DNA from 2 places in the Shewanella sp. HL-SH5 genome. Region 1 is predicted to be linked to the other one. Evidence: predicted binding sites of a transcription regulator. Region 1 holds the regulator's gene; the other holds the start of a gene.
The links. Region 1 encodes MetJ, which represses methionine synthesis genes. Its sites were predicted from a motif close to TAGACGTCTAGACGTCTA; they were not measured.
Positions count from the first base shown of each region.

Region 2: metK (methionine adenosyltransferase) is a predicted target of MetJ. The motif match lies at 1,222-1,239, and genes of this name have one in related genera.

Region 1 is NZ_CP195038.1:543,141-553,420, forward strand. It holds gene ACRWQM_RS02230 (PhoX family protein) at 1-1,295, shown strand, start outside; gene ACRWQM_RS02235 (aminotransferase class V-fold PLP-dependent enzyme) at 1,479-3,773, opposite strand; gene ACRWQM_RS02240 (NUDIX hydrolase) at 4,030-4,563, shown strand; gene ACRWQM_RS02245 (YhcH/YjgK/YiaL family protein) at 4,675-5,136, opposite strand; gene ACRWQM_RS02250 (alpha/beta hydrolase) at 5,228-6,283, shown strand; gene ACRWQM_RS02255 (LON peptidase substrate-binding domain-containing protein) at 6,452-7,030, shown strand; gene ACRWQM_RS02260 (pseudouridine synthase) at 7,074-8,015, shown strand; gene ACRWQM_RS02265 (sulfite exporter TauE/SafE family protein) at 8,040-8,771, opposite strand; gene metJ (met regulon transcriptional regulator MetJ) at 8,945-9,259, opposite strand; gene metB (cystathionine gamma-synthase) at 9,467-10,280, shown strand, end outside.
Region 2 is NZ_CP195038.1:3,264,891-3,275,170, forward strand. It holds gene tkt (transketolase) at 1-795, opposite strand, end outside; gene metK (methionine adenosyltransferase) at 1,282-2,433, shown strand; gene ACRWQM_RS14235 (hypothetical protein) at 2,551-2,976, opposite strand; gene ACRWQM_RS14240 (GNAT family N-acetyltransferase) at 2,984-3,538, opposite strand; gene ACRWQM_RS14245 (hypothetical protein) at 3,535-3,825, opposite strand; gene ACRWQM_RS14250 (META domain-containing protein) at 3,924-4,340, shown strand; gene argR (transcriptional regulator ArgR) at 4,505-4,975, shown strand; gene ACRWQM_RS14260 (Dyp-type peroxidase) at 5,157-6,095, opposite strand; gene ACRWQM_RS14265 (ABC transporter ATP-binding protein) at 6,216-7,244, opposite strand; gene ACRWQM_RS14270 (ABC transporter permease) at 7,246-8,877, opposite strand; gene ACRWQM_RS14275 (Fe(3+) ABC transporter substrate-binding protein) at 8,966-9,973, opposite strand; gene ACRWQM_RS14280 (ferredoxin--NADP reductase) at 10,149-10,280, opposite strand, start outside.

The DNA.
Region 1 (10,280 bases):
GTAATGGCAGCACACCTTGGGGCACTTACTTAACCTGTGAAGAAAATTGGCCAGGTTACTTTGTCAATAAAGGCACATTACCAGCAGACCAAACACGTATTGGTATTTCCAAATCAGGTACCCGTTATGGCTGGGATCACCTAGCCGGTGATGATGACGAACGACTTGATGAATTTGCGCGTTTTGACGTTACACCGTCAGGTAATAGCGCGGGTCAAGATTACCGTAATGAAGCTAATGGCCACGGTTATATTGTTGAAATTGATCCGTATAATCCTAATTCACGCGCGGTTAAACGTACCGCCTTAGGCCGTTTCCGCCATGAAGGCTGTACTTTTGGTAAGTTAGAAGAAGGCAAACCAATTACTTTCTATTCAGGTCATGACTCTCGTTTTGAATACTTATATAAATTTGTCTCTGATGCCGTGTGGGATGCAGCCGATGCTAATACCTCTAATCGTATTGCTATGGGTGATAAGTACATGAATGCGGGTACGCTTTATGTGGCTAAGTTTAGTGAAGACGGTGTGGGTGAGTGGTTGCCATTAACTTTAGATGCAGTAACAAAAGATGGCAGCACCTTAGCCAGCAGTTTTGATACTCAAGCAGCGATTATTCTAAACACAGCCGGCGCAGCAGACTTGGTTGGTGCAACTCCGATGGACCGTCCTGAATGGGCAACGGTTGATCCATTTACTGGCAGTGTTTATTTAACATTAACCAATAACACTAAGCGTACTGAAGCAAACACAGCTAACCCTCGCTTAAACAACAGTTTTGGTCATGTTATTCGTTGGGACGAAGGCGATAAAGCTACCGAGTTTAGCTGGGATATTTTTGTATTTGGTTCACCAACCGACGGTGATGCAGAGACTAACTTGTCAGGTTTAGACGACTTAAATCAATTTGCTAGCCCAGATGGTTTAGCGTTTGATGCCCGTGGTATTTTATGGGTGCAAACCGATAACGGTGCCGATGAAGTGACCTCTTATACCAATGATCAAATGCTAGCGGTTGTGCCCTCTACTTTGGTTGATGCGGATGGTAAGCAGCAAGTGATTAGCGCTGAAACACAAGCGCAGTTAAAGCGTTTCTTTGTTGGCCCTAATGATTGTGAAGTGACCGGTTTTGCAATTACGCCAGATTATAAAACCGCGTTTGTTAACATCCAGCATCCAGGCAACTGGCCATACTCGAATAACGCGACTGAAGTTACTCCAGCGGGTACTCAGCTACGTCCTCGCGCTGCCACTGTGATGATCCGTAAAAACGATGGCGGCGAAATCGGCATTTAATCGGACTGATTTAATAGCTCCTACTAGTAGCACCTGTTTAACAGTGCAGCTTGTTAATAAAATGGCCCTAGACGCAAAGTCTTAGGGCCTTTTTTATTGTTAGCTGAGTATGACGTTTTTTCAACAGCCTCAGCAAGCGTAACGCATCGGTCTCTAAATCAGTTTACGCGACAAAGGACAGGCTTAATTAGCCAGTGCATAACCACCTTTTAGGTGGGCGATATGTGAAAACCCTAGGCGCTGCATAGCTTGAGCTGCCACAAGAGATCGACTGCCGCTACGGCAAACTAACACCCATTCTCTGTCTTTATCATGCTGATGTTGTTGCATAAATTGCACTAAACGCGTTAATGGCACATTTTCACAAGCCTTTGACGTATGGTGTAATGCATATTCGTGGGGCTCGCGGATATCAATTAATTTAACCTTAGAGGAATGTAAGGCGATATCTAAACTGGCTGCTGAATACTCTGTGATGGGTTTAAGTTTGCTGCAACTCGCTGTGGGTAAAGCACCGCAGAGTATTTCACTGCCGGTTTGATCATTAAGTTGGCTGTCGAGTGCTAACTTACGCGCCACAAATTCATCCACAGTGATAGTGTTTTGACTCACCTGTTGTAATAACGGATTGCGCAGGCACTCAGCGCTTAAGTGAGTGGCAAATTCATTTTGATAATCATGGCTTGCACAAATAAGGCTTTGTGGTGCTAAGACAGAGCTGAGTAATTGAATGCTGCCATACATGGATACTGCACTGCTACTGTCGAAATTAGTCCGCCCTAGGGTGCCCATTAAAATAGTGTCCCCACAAAAAGCAAATAAAGTGTTACTGGCTAATGTGTCTGAGCCGCTTAAAGGCTGGCACAGTAGCAAGCTTATACTGTCACCGGTATGCCCAGGCGTAGGCACTTTGACTAGCCATTTGTCAGCCAACTGAATGTATTCCAATTGGCGGCCATTCTCTGTCACTGATAAGGTAGTTTGGGGCCAACCTAGTCCGTCACACTGAATGTTTTGCGGATGTTTTTCCGCCAGCAATACCCGTCCTGAAACGTGGTCAGCGTGGCCGTGGGTATCAATAATGGCGATTAAATCTAACTGCTGACATTGCAGTAAGGTATCTAAACGCTCTGTTAACTCTGGCAGAGGGTCAATAATAAACGCTTTCTTTGACGCCGTTTCGATATAAACCCAGGTGCAGCTAGCGCCTGAGCGTAATTGTACTAAACCATTTAAAGGGGTTTTATCATCAATGTTAGCTCTATCTAGCACCATGCAACTTTGGGTTAAGGCTTGGGCGGTACTGATAATACGCTGACAAGCTTGACTCACTTCAGCTTGTGTCATGGCAGGGCCAAAAGACAGTCTAATAGCCGACTCACTTTGCCAGGCTGGTAAGTCCATAGCATCTAACACAAAGCTACGGGTGACTTTAGATGAGCATGCAGAACCTGAACTAACGCGAATATTAGCGGCGTCAAATAAGTCCATTATTTCTTTGCTGCTAAAGCCTTTAATTGCAAAGTTCAGTGTCGTTGGCACGCTATTGTCAAAGCTGTGATTAAACACAATTTGCGGAAAAGCTTGCCTTAGGGTGTCGGCAAGTTGTTGGCGGTATGCATGTAAGGTTTGATGACTGGCAAAGCATGAGTCTGTTGCAACCAGTTGGTCAAAAATAACATTAATCGCCGCCATGCCTGGCAGGTTTTCGGTGCCTGAGCGCTGGCCGCTTTCTTGTCCACCACCGGCAATGACCGGCGTAAGTGGCGCATTTTCTCTGATATAAATAAACCCTATGCCTTTTGGCGCATACAATTTATGGCCACTAAAGGGAGCATAGTCGATAGTGGTTTGAGCCAGATTAAGCGATATTTTCCCAAGGGCTTGTACACAATCCACTAACCAAAAAATAGTGCTGCTGGCTTGGCGAATGGTATTTTCTAAGGCGCTTAGGTCTTGATATACCCCGGTTTCGTTATTCACCGCCATGGTACAAATCATTAATGATTTAGGCGCATACTGACTAATAAAGTCATGATCTAAGTTGCCATAACCATCAACCGGAATGGCGATGACCTTTGCATTGATACCAAGCAAGGCATTCCAATGTTTAAGCGACTCTGGCACGGCTTTATGTTCTGTTGCGCCATAGAGTAAATAGCAATCTTCGCCCCGTTGTTGAGTGGCTTTTAAGGCTTCTCTGGCACTGATTAATGCTGACAGAATAGCGGTTTGAATGCCTTCGGTTGCGCCGCTGGTGAAAATGATTTTGCCATTTTCAGAACCTAGTATTTGCTTCGCTTTGTTGCGGGTCTGTTCCATTAAATCTTTGGCGCGAAGGCCGGTGATGTGGCTTGAACTTGGGTTACCAAACAGCAGCTCCATGGCCGACAGTGCAGCTTGGGCGGCTTGAGGTAGCACAGGGGTTGTCGCATTGGCATCTAGGTATATTTGGCTCAGGTCGTGGTTATTATTCATTTAGATCAACTCTGCTTGGTATTATTAGGTGAAACTGCATATTTCTTTTTGTTATATCTAATTTCGTTTTGTTATATTAGCAGTTTGGTGATCAGTTACAAGCCTAAACTTATGGTGATTTATCTTTGAAGATTCTATTAATCAGCTTTGTTGAACGCTTACCTTTGATTACCTTGTTTAAAGTATTTTTCGAGCGCTTTCTTGAACCAAAACACCTTGCAACGTATGATGCGTTTTTTTGTCAGCAGGCCCTAAGATGCGTCATTTAACCACTCGTTATCATCCTGAAACGCCGGCAGCATTTATTGATAATAATTCGTCCACTATGCTGACACGTTTGGCTGCCCGTGCCATTGTGCTTCGTGGCAACCATATTTTGATGTTGTACACCCAGCGTTATCATGACTATTCACTGCCGGGCGGCGGGGTCGATGCGGGTGAGGACATAGTGCAAGGGTTAGTGCGTGAGCTGCGGGAAGAAACCGGTGCTAATGTCACTGGTGACATCATTCCATTTGGTTTGTATCAAGAATACCGTCCATGGCGACGTGACGGTTTTGAATCGGTCAAGATGCTGTCTTACTGCTATGTATGTCAAATTGAAGATGAATTGGGTGACACCCAGTTTGAAGCACACGAGATCAGTAATGGTATGACCCCGGTGTGGATTGATATTGATACCGCGATTTCCCATAATCTGGAAACTATTGCTAGCAGTGACAAGAAAGGCTTATCGATAGAAAGAGAAACCTTTTTACTGCAGTTGATTAAAGCAGAGTTATTGAACTAAGCCGAAGGCGACTTTATGGTTAAAGTCGCGGTCAATGACACGTGCAATAACATTCACTCAATGTCTGCTATTCCATTTTCTAGTGACACGATTGAAGTTCAAGATAGGCGGTTAAATACGTACCTTGATAACCACTTTACGGACTTTTTGCGGCGTAGCAAACGTGCCTGGCATGTGTATATCACCAGGAAAGAAAATAGCAAACATACCGGTTTTTAAGGCAATAAATGCCGCATCTTGTTTATTTGATTCGAAGTCAAACTCGGCATAATCATGTTTGTCATAATACGGCTTAGACGGTGTTTGATCCGCTAACGGTAAATAACCGAACTCTTCTGCACCACTGACCACATATTGAACATCAATATATTGCTGATGTACTTCAAATGGCTCAATTTCTCTTGGTTTTGTTTCATAATCATTGACGATAACAAATAGGTTTTTACCGTCTAGTTCATAGTTACCAACAGCTTTGGCGGTAAAATCTGTTTCAGCTAAGTGTGCTAATGCCAAGGCTAAACGTGGATGCAGTTTTGTATATAGGTGGCGATTTGCTAAAGTGTCAACAATCATAAGAGTTCCAATGAATAATTCAGCAGTGAAAGTGTCATAGTATGGCAATAATATCACTGTTTTAACTCTTCAAGTATTAGAGGATCAACATTTGTCAGCATTACGGTTTATTGCAGGTGAAACCGCTTTTAAACAGATAGAAGCGCAAGGTTTACAGCAAGGTATGTTTACCCAGCTATTAGCCGCTTCAGGCGGTCCTAAGTGGATTGGTATTGCAGGGTTAGACAAGTATATTTTTGGTGAGTTTTTTAAGAACCGTCAAGATCCGTTATATATGCTGGGAGCCTCTTCCGGTGCATGGCGTTTAGCATGTTTAGGACAAGACAACCCTTTAGCAGCCTATGAGCGATTAGAACATTTTTATATCACTCAGCGTTATGACGATGTGCCCACCAGAGAGCAAGTCACTCAACAAGTGCAGGGTGTGGTTGATGGTATTTTAGGTGATAAAGCGGGGACGGATATTATTGCTAACCCGATATTTCGGGATCATATTATTGCCTGTCGAGCCCGTCATGTGAATAGCAGCCAGTCTAAGGTTGGCATTGCCATTGGTTTGGCCTTAGCTGCGGCCAGTAATAGCGTTAACCGTAAAAGTATTGCATGGCATTTTGAACGTATTTTACTGAGCCATAAAGATGCCGCATCTCCGTTTGGGCGCTTAAAAGACCTACCAACCAAGCAAATGGCACTGACTGACAATAATATTCGCCAGGCACTGCTCGCCACAGGTTCAATTCCATTATTACTTGATCCAGTGCGCGACATTGATGGTCTGCCAAAAGGTAAGTATTACGATGGTGGCATTACCGATTATCATTTTGATTTACCCCTACCCAAAGAAAGTGGCTTAACCTTATACCCACATTTTTACCCGCATATGAGCCCAGGTTGGTTTGATAAGTCACTGATATGGCGTAAGGCCCGCAGTAATTATCACAACGCGCTCATTCTGGCGCCATCGGCTGAATTTATTGCCTCGCTACCCTATGGCAAAATTCCAGATCGTGAAGATTTTAAGCATCTTGATACCCAATCTCGGATTGATTATTGGCAAACAAGTATTAAACAGAGCCAAAAGTTAGCTGATGAGTTAGCAACTATTGTGGCCAATGGTACCGTAATGGATCATCTTGAGGCTTGGTAAATTACTGGTATTGTGGAACAAAGTAAGTTGCATTTTCAGTCGTACATTAGCATTAATTTACCTTAATTTACTGTTGGTTTTTTCATCGTTGACTACACTGATATGGAGCAGCATCTTATTGATGCTCGCTTTTTTTGGTGCTTCACCTTGATGGTGTTGGAGGCGAAAATGCAAACACGTGAAATGGCTTTACTGATACAAGATGCGGTGTTGTTGCCAAATGGCCGGCTCGAGTTTAGGGTTGCTTTTCCTGCTGAATTGGCGCTGGTGGCATCAGTGCTTAAAGGTGAATACGGTTTAGCCATGGCAGCGCTAAAGGCTAAAAGTGAACTGCCCTGTTATCGCAGTATTACCGAGTGTGAAATTATCGACTTTCACCAACTAGAAGATAAGTCGCTAAGTATTGTGTTAGAAGGTAAGCAACGCTTAAAAGTATTATCGGCAGCTAAACAGCACAATGGCGTATGGATAGCACGTACTCTACCTTGTCAGAATTGGCGCCATGAGCCGATAGTGGGTAAGTTTGAAATTATCAGCGCAGCGCTTGAACAGTTTTATGAAGTTAACCCTGATTTACTTGGTTTGTATTCACAAATTCATTTAGAAGATGCGACCTGGGTGAGTCAGCGTTGGTTAGAGGTTTTGCCCATGTATAGTCGTGATAAGTTACGTTTGGTGGAACAGCCCAATTGTCACAAAACCATGGATTTTGTCCTGCAATTACTAAAATCCCATGTTGATGTATAACCTGATAATATAAGGGTATCTATTCGGTACCCTGATAATTTTTATGTCGAAATCTACTCTCGAGTCACTTTTACCTACTGGCGCTATTGCGGCGCAGCCATCCTATGTTGTCTTACCTCGCGCGAGTGAATCCTCTACAGTTTATCCAACAGTGTTGGCTTTTTTAATTGATAAGTTTCCACAAATATCACCCTCAGCGTGGGATCAACGGATTAAAGAGGGCAAAGTACATTGGCAAGATGGCCAATCAATTGATTGCCAAAGTGAATATGCCGCAACCAAACGGGTTTATTATTATCGTGAAGTTGCAGTTGAAAAAAAAGTACCTTTTACCGAGCAAATTCTTTATCAAGATGATCATAAAATCATTGTCTATAAACCGCATTTTTTACCGGTTACCCCTGGTGGTAATTATGTGAATGAATGCTTAGTACACCGTTTACGTATTCGCACTGGAATAGACACAATAGCCCCAGCTCATCGGCTTGATAAAGACACCGCTGGCGTGATGTTGATGACGGTAAATCCTGACACTCGACATGCTTATCATCAACTTTTTCTCGATGGTAAGATTAAAAAAACCTATCAAGCAGTGGCCGAATTACCACAAGATTTCGCGTTAAATCAGACGATGTTGCCACATCACTGGACAGTTAAAAATCGACTCGAACGAGGAACACCTAGTTTTATCATGCAGATTGTTGACGGGCCTAGTAATAGTCATTCTGAGATTACATTGCTCAAAATTAACAATAACCTAGGACTTTTTGAACTGGAACCCGTTACCGGTAAAACCCACCAGTTACGGGTACACATGCAGAGTTTAGGCATGCCTTTATTACATGACCGTTTTTATCCCAGACTGCAGGCTAAAGACGATGATGATTTTGACAAACCATTACAGTTATTAGCGCAGCGTTTGCAGTTTGTTGACCCAATCACTAATGAAGTTAATGATTGGTGCAGTGAAGGACTTACTATGTGATTTAAGCTATGTTAACAAAGGTTTTTAAAGGCTATTTAATGACTTTACCGTTAATAGTAGCGCACTTAACGAACACAATATTAAGGTGGCTTTGCGGGTTTTGTTTTTATCGACTTTGCCGACAATGCGTCCTGCTATAACATAGCCTGCGAATACCGATGGAAGCAGCATTAAAGAAAGCCAAATGTGCTTCACTTCAACTAAACCTACAATGGCTAAAATAGCCAGTGCAATCATTGAGCTAAAGATAAAAAAGGCTGATAGTGCCGCCCTAAATTGGCTGGCATCTTTTCCGGCCAGCAAAATAGCCATTGGCGGTCCACCAATGGCGGCAATGTTGCCAAAAATACCTGAAACAATACCCGCAATAAATAAGGTTATCCGATTCACAGGTGCGGATAATTTAAAAATACTTAATAAAACCGCTGTAAATACAATGGCAGCAATGGCTAGTCCTAATATTGGTTGAGGGGCGAGCAATAGTAAGCTTGCGCCCAAAAAACCACCCGGAATTCTGCCCAGTAACGCATATTGCAAACCATTAAATTCTAAATGGCTACGCTCTCTGAATAAGGTCATTAGTGAAATTGCAAACCCCATCACAATCACTGGAACGGGCACTAACTGTGGGTCGATAATATACAGTAAGGGACTGGCGACTACGGCTAAACCGAAACCGATTAAGCTTTGGGTTAATGCGCCGCAAAAGATAATAACTGAGGCGAGTAATAACGTGGTGGGATCAATGAATGGCATGCAATGACTCTTAGTAACTAACGTTTTTCAACACAAGCATTTGTATATTGATTGATATCAATCGTTTGATCGTGTCTAAAAACAAAATTCCATCAAGATAACTACCCTGACTAAGCAGGATATTCATCTTGATGGAATGAATAGCAGGTGTAAAATGACTTAAAAGTGATTAATTACTCTAAGTCTTCCCATTCAATACCCATTTGGTCCATCAATGCTTTCGCTTCACGCGGAATGCTGTCAGGCTCATCTTTTGATAAGTCATGATCATCGGGCAATGGTTGACCCGTGTAAGCATGTAAAAAAGCTTCGCAAAGTAATTCACTATTTGTCGCGTGACGTAAATTATTTACCTGGCGACGAGTGCGCTCATCGGTCAGTACTTTCAATACTTTTAACGGAATTGAAACTGTGATTTTTTTTACTTGTTCATTCTTCTTGCCGTGTTCGGCATATGGGCTAATATAGTCGCCATTCCACTCAGTCATTAACTCACCCTTTACTTTAAATACGGTGCAGATTTTAAACCCTTAAAGTTTCTAGTCAAATTATTGCTGTGTTTTAGTGCACATTGCAAATAGATTTCTTTATGTTTAGACGTCTAAACGTCTATTTTTGTTGACCTGAGCTGCTCAGTTAGGTAAATTTAGCCATCTAGACATCTCTTTGTGTGTTCGTAATGTTAGGAATCAATCATGACCAAGTCTTGTAAACAACATAGCAATGCTACTGTCGCCGTCCGACAGGGGATTGAAAGTGACACACAACATGGTGCAGTTGTCCCGCCAATTTATTTATCGACCAATTATTCTTTTGATGGCCATAAAAATCCGCGTGAGTTTGATTACAGCCGTTCAGGCAATCCAACACGTTGTATTTTAGGCGAAGCCTTAGCCAAATTAGAGCAAGGGGCTACCGGAGTGATAACCTGTACTGGTATGGCTGCCATTACGCTAGTGACCCATTTATTAGGCCCAGACGATTTATTGGTTGTGCCACATGATTGCTATGGAGGTAGTTACCGTTTATTTACTAACCTGGCCAAAAAAGGTCAGTTTAAATTGGCCGTCGTTGATCAAACCAACGCGGCAGCATTAGCGGAAGCCATTGCCAAAAAGCCTAAAATGGTGTGGTTAGAAACCCCATCCAATCCATTACTGCGTGTGGTCGATATTGCCGCTATTGCCAATGCAGCAAAAGAAGTTGGCGCATTGGTTACCGTGGATAACACCTTTTTATCACCTATTTTGCAGCAGCCTTTAAATTTAGGGGCTGATATCGTTATCCATTCCACGACCAAATATATCAATGGTCACAGTGATGTGGTTGGCGGCGCTGTTGTAGCTAAAGATCCAGATATCGGCGAGTTACTGCATTGGTGGTCAAACACCTTAGGCTTAACGGGATCAGCGTTTGACAGTTACCTCACTCTGCGTGGTATTCGTACTTTAGCAGTGCGAATTCGTGAACATCAAGCCAATGCCAAACAGATAGTTGATGTGCTATGTC
Region 2 (10,280 bases), 1.5 Mb from region 1:
TAATGGTGCGCCGTGACAATCATGGCTACCCGATTTATTCGGTGAACCAAAACCAATAATTGTTTTACAACAGATCATTGTAGGCTTATCTGTTACAGACTTAGCTTGTTCAATTGCGGCGCGGATTGCATCAGGATTATGACCGTCAACATCAGCAATAACATGCCAACCGTATGCTTCAAAACGCTTAGGCGTATCGTCAGTAAACCAACCTTCAACGTGACCATCGATAGAAATACCGTTGTCATCCCAGAATGTAATTAGTTTACCTAAACCTAATGTGCCAGCTAATGAACAGGCTTCATGTGAAATGCCTTCCATTAAACAACCGTCGCCTAAGAAACAGTAAGTGAAGTGATCAACGATATCGTGGCCATCACGGTTAAACTGTGCTGCTAAGGTTTTTTCAGCAATCGCCATACCAACGGCATTACTGATACCTGCACCTAATGGACCCGTGGTGGTTTCAACACCAGGGGTATAACCATATTCAGGGTGACCAGGCGTTTTAGAGTGCAACTGACGGAAATTTTTAAGCTCTTCAATTGGAAGCTCATAACCCGAAAGATGTAATAGAGAGTAAATAAGCATTGAGCCATGGCCATTAGATAAAATAAAGCGGTCCCGGTCAGCCCAGTTAGGGTTGGTTGGATTATGCTTTAGGAAATCATTCCATAATACTTCAGCAATATCTGCCATACCCATTGGTGCGCCTGGGTGTCCAGAATTGGCTTTTTGAACGGCATCCATACTTAACGCACGAATTGCGTTTGCGAGTTCTTTACGAGATGACATGCTCTCTCCTGCTTGTTTAATGAGGTCTAGCGGGCAATTGTGGAGACATATTTTCCCCTACTAGGCGGCGCGACGCAAATTAATATTTTTCGTGTGTATCAATTCAAACATCAGATTGGCTAATAAAGCGCAATAATTGCCATAAATTGGCTTAATATAGCAGCTTAAATAGTGGCATTAAGCTTCCATCAAAGCGGACATTATTGGTTCAGGTAATTTATTTATTGGGTTTATATTGTCTAATTATGTATACAGTTACGTTAAAACCTCACGATTAAAATGTCACTTAAACCTTAAATTTCATCACGTTAATTACACAGAATAGCAAACAGCTTATCTTGCTGTTTAACATTTTCATGAAACATTGCACAATTCTACGCTTTAATTCGTATAGTGGGGTGTTATCAAAATCAATTTCGACTAGAATAGACGTCTAGACGTATATAAATTTATATTTTTTATCAGCAAACGATGAGATTTCCGACTATGGCAAAGCACTTGTTCACTTCTGAATCAGTTTCAGAAGGTCATCCAGATAAAATCGCCGATCAGATTTCTGATGCGGTATTAGACGCAATACTTGAGCAAGACCCAAAAGCTCGTGTTGCGTGTGAAACCTATGTCAAAACAGGCATGGTATTAGTGGGTGGCGAAGTGACCACTTCTGCTTGGGTTGATATCGAAGAAATTGCTCGTAAAACCGTGCGTGACATTGGTTATACTCATTCTGATATGGGTTTTGACGCTGATTCCTGTGCAGTTTTGAATGCAATTGGTAAGCAATCTCCTGATATTAACCAAGGTGTTGACCGAAGCGATCCTGCTGAGCAAGGTGCTGGCGACCAAGGATTAATGTTTGGTTATGCGAGTAACGAAACTGATGTGTTAATGCCTGCACCTATTACTTACGCGCACAAATTAGTTAAACGTCAATCAGAAGTGCGTAAAGATGGCACCTTACCTTGGTTACGTCCTGATGCAAAAAGTCAAATTACCTTTGCTTATAACGATGGCAAAATTGTCGGTATTGATGCAGTTGTGTTATCAACCCAACATAAAGAAGAAGTGAAACAGGCTGATTTAATTGAAGCTGTGATGGAAACCATCATCAAACCAGTATTGCCTTCACACTGGTTAACTAAAGATACTAAATACTTTATTAACCCTACTGGCCGTTTTGTTATTGGTGGCCCTGTTGGCGATTGTGGTTTAACCGGTCGTAAAATCATCGTAGATACCTATGGCGGTATGGCTCGTCATGGTGGCGGCGCTTTTTCGGGTAAAGATCCTTCAAAAGTTGACCGTAGTGCGGCTTATGCTGCGCGTTATGTGGCTAAAAACATCGTCGCTGCTGGGTTAGCTGATCGCTGTGAGTTACAAGTGTCTTATGCAATTGGTGTTGCAGAGCCGACTTCAATTAGCATTGAAACATTTGGCACAGGTAAAGTATCAGAAGAGCTACTGATCAAGTTAGTGCGTCAACATTTCGAGTTACGTCCATATGGCTTAACTGCAATGTTAGATTTGGCTCGCCCTATCTACCAAAAGACTGCGGCTTATGGCCACTTTGGCCGCAGTGAGTTCCCGTGGGAAGCAACTGATAAAGCAGATATTTTACGTGCTGATGCAGGCTTCTAACTAAAGACTGACTAGTGTGAATTAAAAAACCGCCATTCAGGCGGTTTTTTATTGTCTGCATTCCAAGAGCCGTTAAATCTAAACGTCGCAAAAATGGAGCGCTAATGTAATCGGCAATCAGCAGTGATCAAAATGAGCGCTTTCGACGCACATAAACCCGATTTGCTGCATGGTCATAATCGGTACAGTGATTGTGTTCACGACTTGAATATTGCTGCTTTGTACATCTATGGGATCAATTAGGCTAAATCCCACTTCATATTGATTTATCTTGCCACAATCTATCCAGCAATAATCTATCTCATGACATTCATTATCACAGCCATCACTTTCTTGATTATCACTTAACCCTAACCACTTAATGGCATAACGCGGTGTCGAGTGAACCGTGTTATTGGTGATTAATATTATCTCAGCGGCATGATATTTATATTGATGTTGCGCTAGCACAGCGACAACTAATTTGGCGTTATCGAATGCACTCAAACGCAATCCAAGATAAGGCGCAAACAACTCATCAAATTTAGGCGGTATATTCAGCATTTTTATCTCAATAAATCACTCGAACTAACAAGTAAAAATCACGCTGTTGAAAACTAAAGAAATCGACAACTTGCATATCGGCATATTGAGTATGGGCACTGAAGGAACGGCTATTATCTTCAGCAATATAGGCAACTAAATATCTAACCTTGCTGCTCACCGCCTCGGCAATATGATTAACTAAGTGAGCAAAAATGCCTTGGCCACGATACTGTTCAGCTATCCATATTGGTCCATATTGACAACTATTGGTTTGAGTAAGCGCTAATTTAACACCATCACGTTCAATATCTAATTGCGGCAGCTTTTGAATTATTTTTTGGTACAGTGCTTGTTTAGCAAAGAAGTCCCATTTAGCAGCAATAACGTAACCGACAATCTGCTGGTTATCTAGCGCCAGCATGATCCAATGTTGATTGATTAATAAAGTCACTTGCGCAGCCGTTAAAGCCTGCCCTTGAAGACTGGGATCAAACTGGCCTAGCTCAGCATTAACATGGGTGCGTTCTAGCTCGACTAACTGCGAGACATCCGCGAGATTGGCTTTGCGATATAGAATCACTCTTTTTCCTGCGGCTTGTCAGATGGGGAACTTTCAGATTTAGGTGCTTCAGCTTTATCACTTTCAACTGACGGAGGCTTAGCTAAAGCAGTATCTTGTTTTTTAGCCCATTCGATGACTAATGCTACAGGATAGGGCGTCATCATTGTTAAACCTAGGCCAATAAGGCTCGCCACCATCAACATTCCCTGAGCACGCTGGCTAGATTCGGTAAAAATCAGTAAATAGCTGCCCGCAAATAACAGTAATGACCCTAAGTAATGAAGCCCTTTTAACCATTTAATCATATCGATTTCTCACTAATAGGCCGATGACGTGTTATCACTTTGACACAGTATCAAGTAGAATAGCTTCAATTGAAGCAATCCAGGCAAATACAGTAAACATGATAAAGCATTTTTTAGGCGCCGCAGCAGTTATTTTTTCATTAAGCGCATGCCAAAGTTATTCAGATATTGATAACACCACAACACTTGTTGGCCAGTGGCATATTGAATCCGTGCTGTCAGAACCAACTATTGATTACAGTCCTGCAAAATTAGTTTTTTCTGACAACGGTCAGTTAACAGGCAACACTAGTTGTAATCCATTTATGGGCCAATATTCACTTAAAAATGATTTGCTGACGCTTTCACCCGCGGGCTCAACCCGCAAAGCTTGTATCGAAGCACTTATGGTACAAGAACAAAGAGTGATGCAAGCACTACCTTTAGTTTATAGCGCCAAGCTTAATCAAAATAAGTTACGTTTAGTCAATAAAAGCGGCCAAACCATTATGGTGCTAAGCAAATTAAACAAATAGCTTAACCTTCCCAACTTGTGACTAAGTAAACTATTTACTACACTTCACACAGTGCTTTAAATTGAATTTATATTCACAAAAAATGGATTTTTCTTGACTCAAGATTCATTTCTATTCAAAATGTAGCGTTTTTTTGAATAACAACTATAAGAAGAAAATACAATATGCCAACCAATAAAAATCAGGATGATCTGGTCAGAACATTTAAAGCAATCTTAAAAGAAGAACGCTTTGGCAGCCAAAGTGAAATCGTTAATGCGCTTCAGGCTGAAGGATTTGGCAATATTAACCAATCTAAAGTATCGCGAATGCTGAGCAAATTTGGCGCAGTAAGAACCCGTAATGCCAAACAAGAAATGGTTTATTGCTTACCTGCTGAATTAGGCGTGCCAACAGCAGGCAGCCCGCTGAAGAATTTGGTACTTGATGTTGACCATAACCAAGCAATGATAGTGGTACGTACCAGCCCTGGTGCTGCTCAGCTAATTGCCCGATTATTAGACTCGATAGGCAAGCCTGAGGGTATTCTAGGCACTATTGCCGGTGACGATACTATCTTTATTAGCCCTTCAAGCATCAAAACAATTGATGATACGCTTGAAACGGTTAAGTCTCTGTTTAACTTCACTGAGTAACTGCTTAGTTACACTAAGAAGCAGCTATTGGCGATCACTGAATCCCGAAATATCGATGCTTGCCACTAAATACCCAATAAAAAAGCAATGCTTTGGCATTGCTTTTTTATTGGGTATTTTTGTTAACAGTGACGGCTAATAATCACTATTAATGACAGCTGCTACTCATCTACCGTAGACATTACTCTTCTTCCCACTGGGTGAGGAAATCCAGTGAAGGTGCAAAAAAAGATGACCCGGTTAATGCTTTAGTAAACAGCATTAAATGGTCATGGTTGCCATGTCCATCACCATAAATCATGCTACGTAGCATTTGCTCAAAGTTATCAGGTGTCTTACAGCTAGAGATAAACATAAGTCCCTGCTCTTTAACTGAGCCATAAGGCATACTTTGACGTAAAATTTCCATAGTATTGCCATCAGCATCTTTTAAATTAACCCGTTTGGTATGGCTGGTTAACGGCTTATCGGCTGATTCATATTCAATATCATCTTGTTTAGTCCGGCCGAAAATATCTTCTTGCTTCTTAACAGGCAAACGTTGCCACTTTCTTAAATTGTGAGCAAATTTCTGAACATGGATATAGCTACCTGACTTAAATTCAGGATCTTCCTCTGCCACCAAAGCAACCTGTTGACGATGACGACCTTTAGGATTTTCAGTACCATCAACAAAGCCAGTTAAATCTCGGCTATCCATAAAACGGAAACCGCGCTCCTCATCAACCAGCTCAACCAAATCTTCAAACATTTGGTTAATTTCATTGGCTACCAGGTGCAAAATATCGAAACGATCACAGCGAATATGAACAAATAAATCATATTCGATAGCCGGTGCATCACGATTCCCCTCATTCATTGCTGGGAAAGGTTTTAACAGTGCGGGGCGGGCCTGCGGATAATATGTATCCCAAAAATTAGCCCCAATACCAACAAAGCCATTAAAGGCACTATCAGCATATTGATCTGTTAGCTCATAGATATATTGCGCTACACTAGCAATCGAAGGACGCAGTTTATCTTCAACGCCGTCGTTGGCATTAAACATCAAATAAATACTATGTAAATTACCTTCAGCACATATCCCTAATTGCTCGCGCGGCATAACCTGATTATCCATATTGAAACAAACCACCTAGATTGTTATCGGAAAGAAAGACTTAAACTGAACGATTTAATTCAGTGTTCAATCAATTGAAACTCTTATAATCATCATAAAATAATTTTTCAATAACACAAATCAAAAAATAACCAAGGGGTGCGTTGGTGCAAATAAATTAACTTTTTGCCCTGGCGATAACTGTAACATTTGGCTTTTTACTTCCAAACAATGCTCTTCAACTTTGACCCAATAATGACAAACCGTTCCTAAAAACCTTCTATCTATGATAGTGGCGACGCCATTATCATCAGCAACCAGTTCAACTTGTTGCGGTCTAAGTAATAAGTGCCCTTGATAATCTACAGGATAATTTATAGCGGCACTACTTTGCAGTAAACCAATGGGTGATGATACTTGCTGACTATTTGTCACCGTTATTGGTAAATAATTACCAGCACCTAAAAACTCAGCAACGTAACGGTCAGTAGGGTACGCATAAAGATCTTCAGCCAAGCCGTGTTGAATAATAGCACCCTGCTTAAATAAGGCTAATTTATCAGCAAATACAAATGCTTCATCTTTGCTATGGGTGACAAATACAGCGCTAACATTACGCAGTTTCAAAATGCTTCTTATTTCAAGCATCATCTCATTACGCACTTGAGCATCAATGTTAGAAAAAGGTTCATCAAGCAAGAGTAACTGGGGTTCATAGGCCAGTGCGCGTGCAATAGATACACGTTGTTGCTGCCCACCAGACAACTCATGGGGGTAACGTTGGCCTAAGCCGTTTAGCTTAACTAGTTCTAGCATTTCATCTAAACGCGCTTGACGCTCAATTTTATTCAAACCTTTGACGCCGAAAAGAATGTTATCGGCCACATTGAGGTGAGGAAACAAAGCATAATCTTGAAAAATCATTCCTACCCCGCGCAGCTCACTAGGTATAAATATTCCATCACCGGTAAGGGTATTGCCATTGATTTGAATTGTGCCCTGACTAATCGGCTGCAAACCTGCAATAGCGCGAAGTAAGGTGGTTTTCCCACAGCCACTGGGACCCAGCAAGGCGACTATTTCACCTTGTTGTAGGGTAAGATTAAGCCCGTTTAAAATCACTTGTCCTTGGTAATCACTGAAGACATTTTCGATGGTGAGAGTCGACATATTAGCGAGTATGCTCCAATGAACGGTTAAGATAAATCAACGGGATAAGTCCAACAAATACAATTACAATAGCTGCCAGAGCGCCATGCTCGAGCTTTTCATCAGACACAAATTGGAATACATAGGTCGCTAGATTTTCAAAGCCAATTGGCCTTAATAATAGCGCTGCAGGCAACTCTTTCATACTTTCAATGAACACCAGTAGCGCACCAGCCAATAAGCCCTTGCGCAATAATGGCAAATGAACACGCATTAGTAGCTGTATAGGCTTTTGGCCCATAGTAATACTGGCCATATCTAACGATGGTGATATGCGCTTATAACTGCTCTCAAGGCTACCAATTGCTATCGCTAAAAAACGCACCGTGAATGCAAATACAATCGCAAAAACACTACCCGTAAAAAACAAACCAGGGCCGCGAGCGCCAAACCAGTCATAAATATCATTAACCGCAAAATCTAAATAGGTCAAAGGTACTAGCACACCAATAGCTAAAACTGTGCCAGGTAAGGCGTAACCAGTGCTACTTAAGCGTGATGGTAGAGAGTCTGATTGCCTAGGACTCACTCGACGTACGAACATCAATATTAAAGCTAATAATAAACATATTAAGCTAACGAGTACCGCTATATACAAACTATTCCAGCTATATTGCCAAAAACGAGCATCCCAACTTTGGTCAAAATAATCGATGGCATAAGCGCTCAAAATTATAAAGGGTAATAAAAATGCAAACAGTAATAATCCACTGCAGTACGCCCAAGCTGCAAAAGATTTAATTCCTTTTAGTTGATACCTATCACTATCGCTAAGTGCTGATTGCTTTTGAAATAATTCTTGCTTGCGCCGGGCAAACCGCTCAACACCGACCATAGTAAAAATCACTAACAGCATAATCGCTGACAATTTGGCTGCCGCAGTTAAACTGCCATAGCCCAGCCAAGTGTCATATACCGCCGTGGTTAATGTTGGCACAGCAAAATAGCTTACGGTGGCGTAGTCGGCAGCGGTTTCCATTGCAACCAGTGCCACACCTACCGCCAACGCTGGACGTGACATAGGTAAAGCTACCCGCCAAAAGCTACGCCAAGGGCTAGACCCCATAATGCGCGATGCATGTAATAAACTAGAAGACTGCTCCATAAAAGCAGTACGAGCCAATAAATAGATATAAGGGAACAGCACTAACGATAACATGATCGCTGCACCACCTAGACTACGAATAGCAGGAAAATAATAATCGTGTGGAGAACTCCACTGAAACAAATCTCTTAAGACACGTTGTACAGGACCTGCATAGTCCAGCATATCAGTATAAACATAGGCGACTATATAGGCTGGCATAGCCAATGGTAATAGCAATAACCATTGAAAATATCGACGCCCAGGAAACTCACAACGGGCGACAAACCATGCTGCAGGTACGGCAATGACTAACGAGCCAATACCCACCAGCAGCATAAGCAATAAGCTATTAGCAATATAGGTTGGAAGTACGGTATCAAACAGGTGCTTAAAAACGGCTTCATCGGGAAATGTGGCTTGCACTATTAATGCAATAAGCGGCAGTGTGATCACCGCCGCTATTAAGTAACCAGTAAGCGACCAGCTTCTGGATAAACCTAAAATCATAACAACTATCCAGTTAAATCAATACGGTGCAATCCTCGACACCGTATTGAGTGACAATGCAAAAACTGGCGTAATATCAATATTGATATTAAAGGTCGAATTTTACTTCATCTAGTAGCTTCACTGCCGCTTGATGATTTTCAGCCAATTTATAAATAGGAAGTGAATCTGCTTTAAAGTCGCCCCATGATGCCACAAGTTTTGATGGCTTTACATCAGCTTTAACCGGATATTCCATGTTAACCTCTGCATAGGCTTGCTGAGCAACATTAGAGGTTAAAAACTCCATTAATTTTATTGCATTACCTTTGCTTGGCGCAAACTTAGCTAGCGCCATACCAGATACGTTGATGTGTGCACCTCTGTTAGCCTGGTTAGGGAAGTTTATCTCAACGGCTTCAGCCCAGCTTTTTTGATTCTCGTCCATCATCATATTGCCATAGTAATAACTATTACCAATAGCAACATCACACATCCCCTCTTTAACCGCTAACACTTGGTCGCGATCATTACCCTGGGGTTTGCGGGCTAAGTTAGCTTTAACGCCTGTAAGCCAGGTTTTAGTTTCTGCTTCGCCATGATGTGCGATCATAGAGGCAACCAAAGCTACATTGTATGGGTGCTTACCACTACGAGTACAAATTTTACCTTTGTATTCCGGTTTAGCTAGGTCTTCATAATCGATATCAATCTTGCCTGTGCGCTCTTTTGAAGAGTACACATTACGTACGCGCATAGTTAGTGCATACCAATCATTCTTAGGTGAACGATAAACCTCAGGAATATTGCTATTAATCACATCATTATTAACTGGAGAGACAAGATCTTTTTCAACTAATTCCATTAAACGAGAAAAGTCAGAGGTTAATACAACATCAACTGGAGACAAACGGCCTTCACGTTCAATCCGTTCTGCAATACCATCTTTAGCAAATACAACATTGACCTGAATACCAGTACTTTGAGTAAACTGCTCTAGGATAGGTTCAACCAAAAAGGCTTGTCGATATGAATATACAGTTAACGCCTCATCCGCCATTACAGAACTGGCTAAACATGCTAACCCTAAAATCGCAGTGCCTTGTACCATTTTCATTTCCACATTCTCCTTGGTTGACTTAAACTGCCAAAAGCAACTAACAATGATAATAGTTATCAATCGCGACAAGGGTAAATGATCAGCACAAAAGGAGCAAGCGCATTTTATTAAATTTGTATTGATGTTGACTTAGATCTCGCTCAGTACTGCAAGCATATAACACTGTGGCTTATTACCAGTACTTCTCTACTGTTATTTGCCCAGGAGCCCTTCTTAGGTTTTTAGTTAACCCTAATTCTAATAGTGCGGTTTGTGCATCAGAAATCATCCCAGGATTACCACAAATCATCACTTGAGAGTCTTC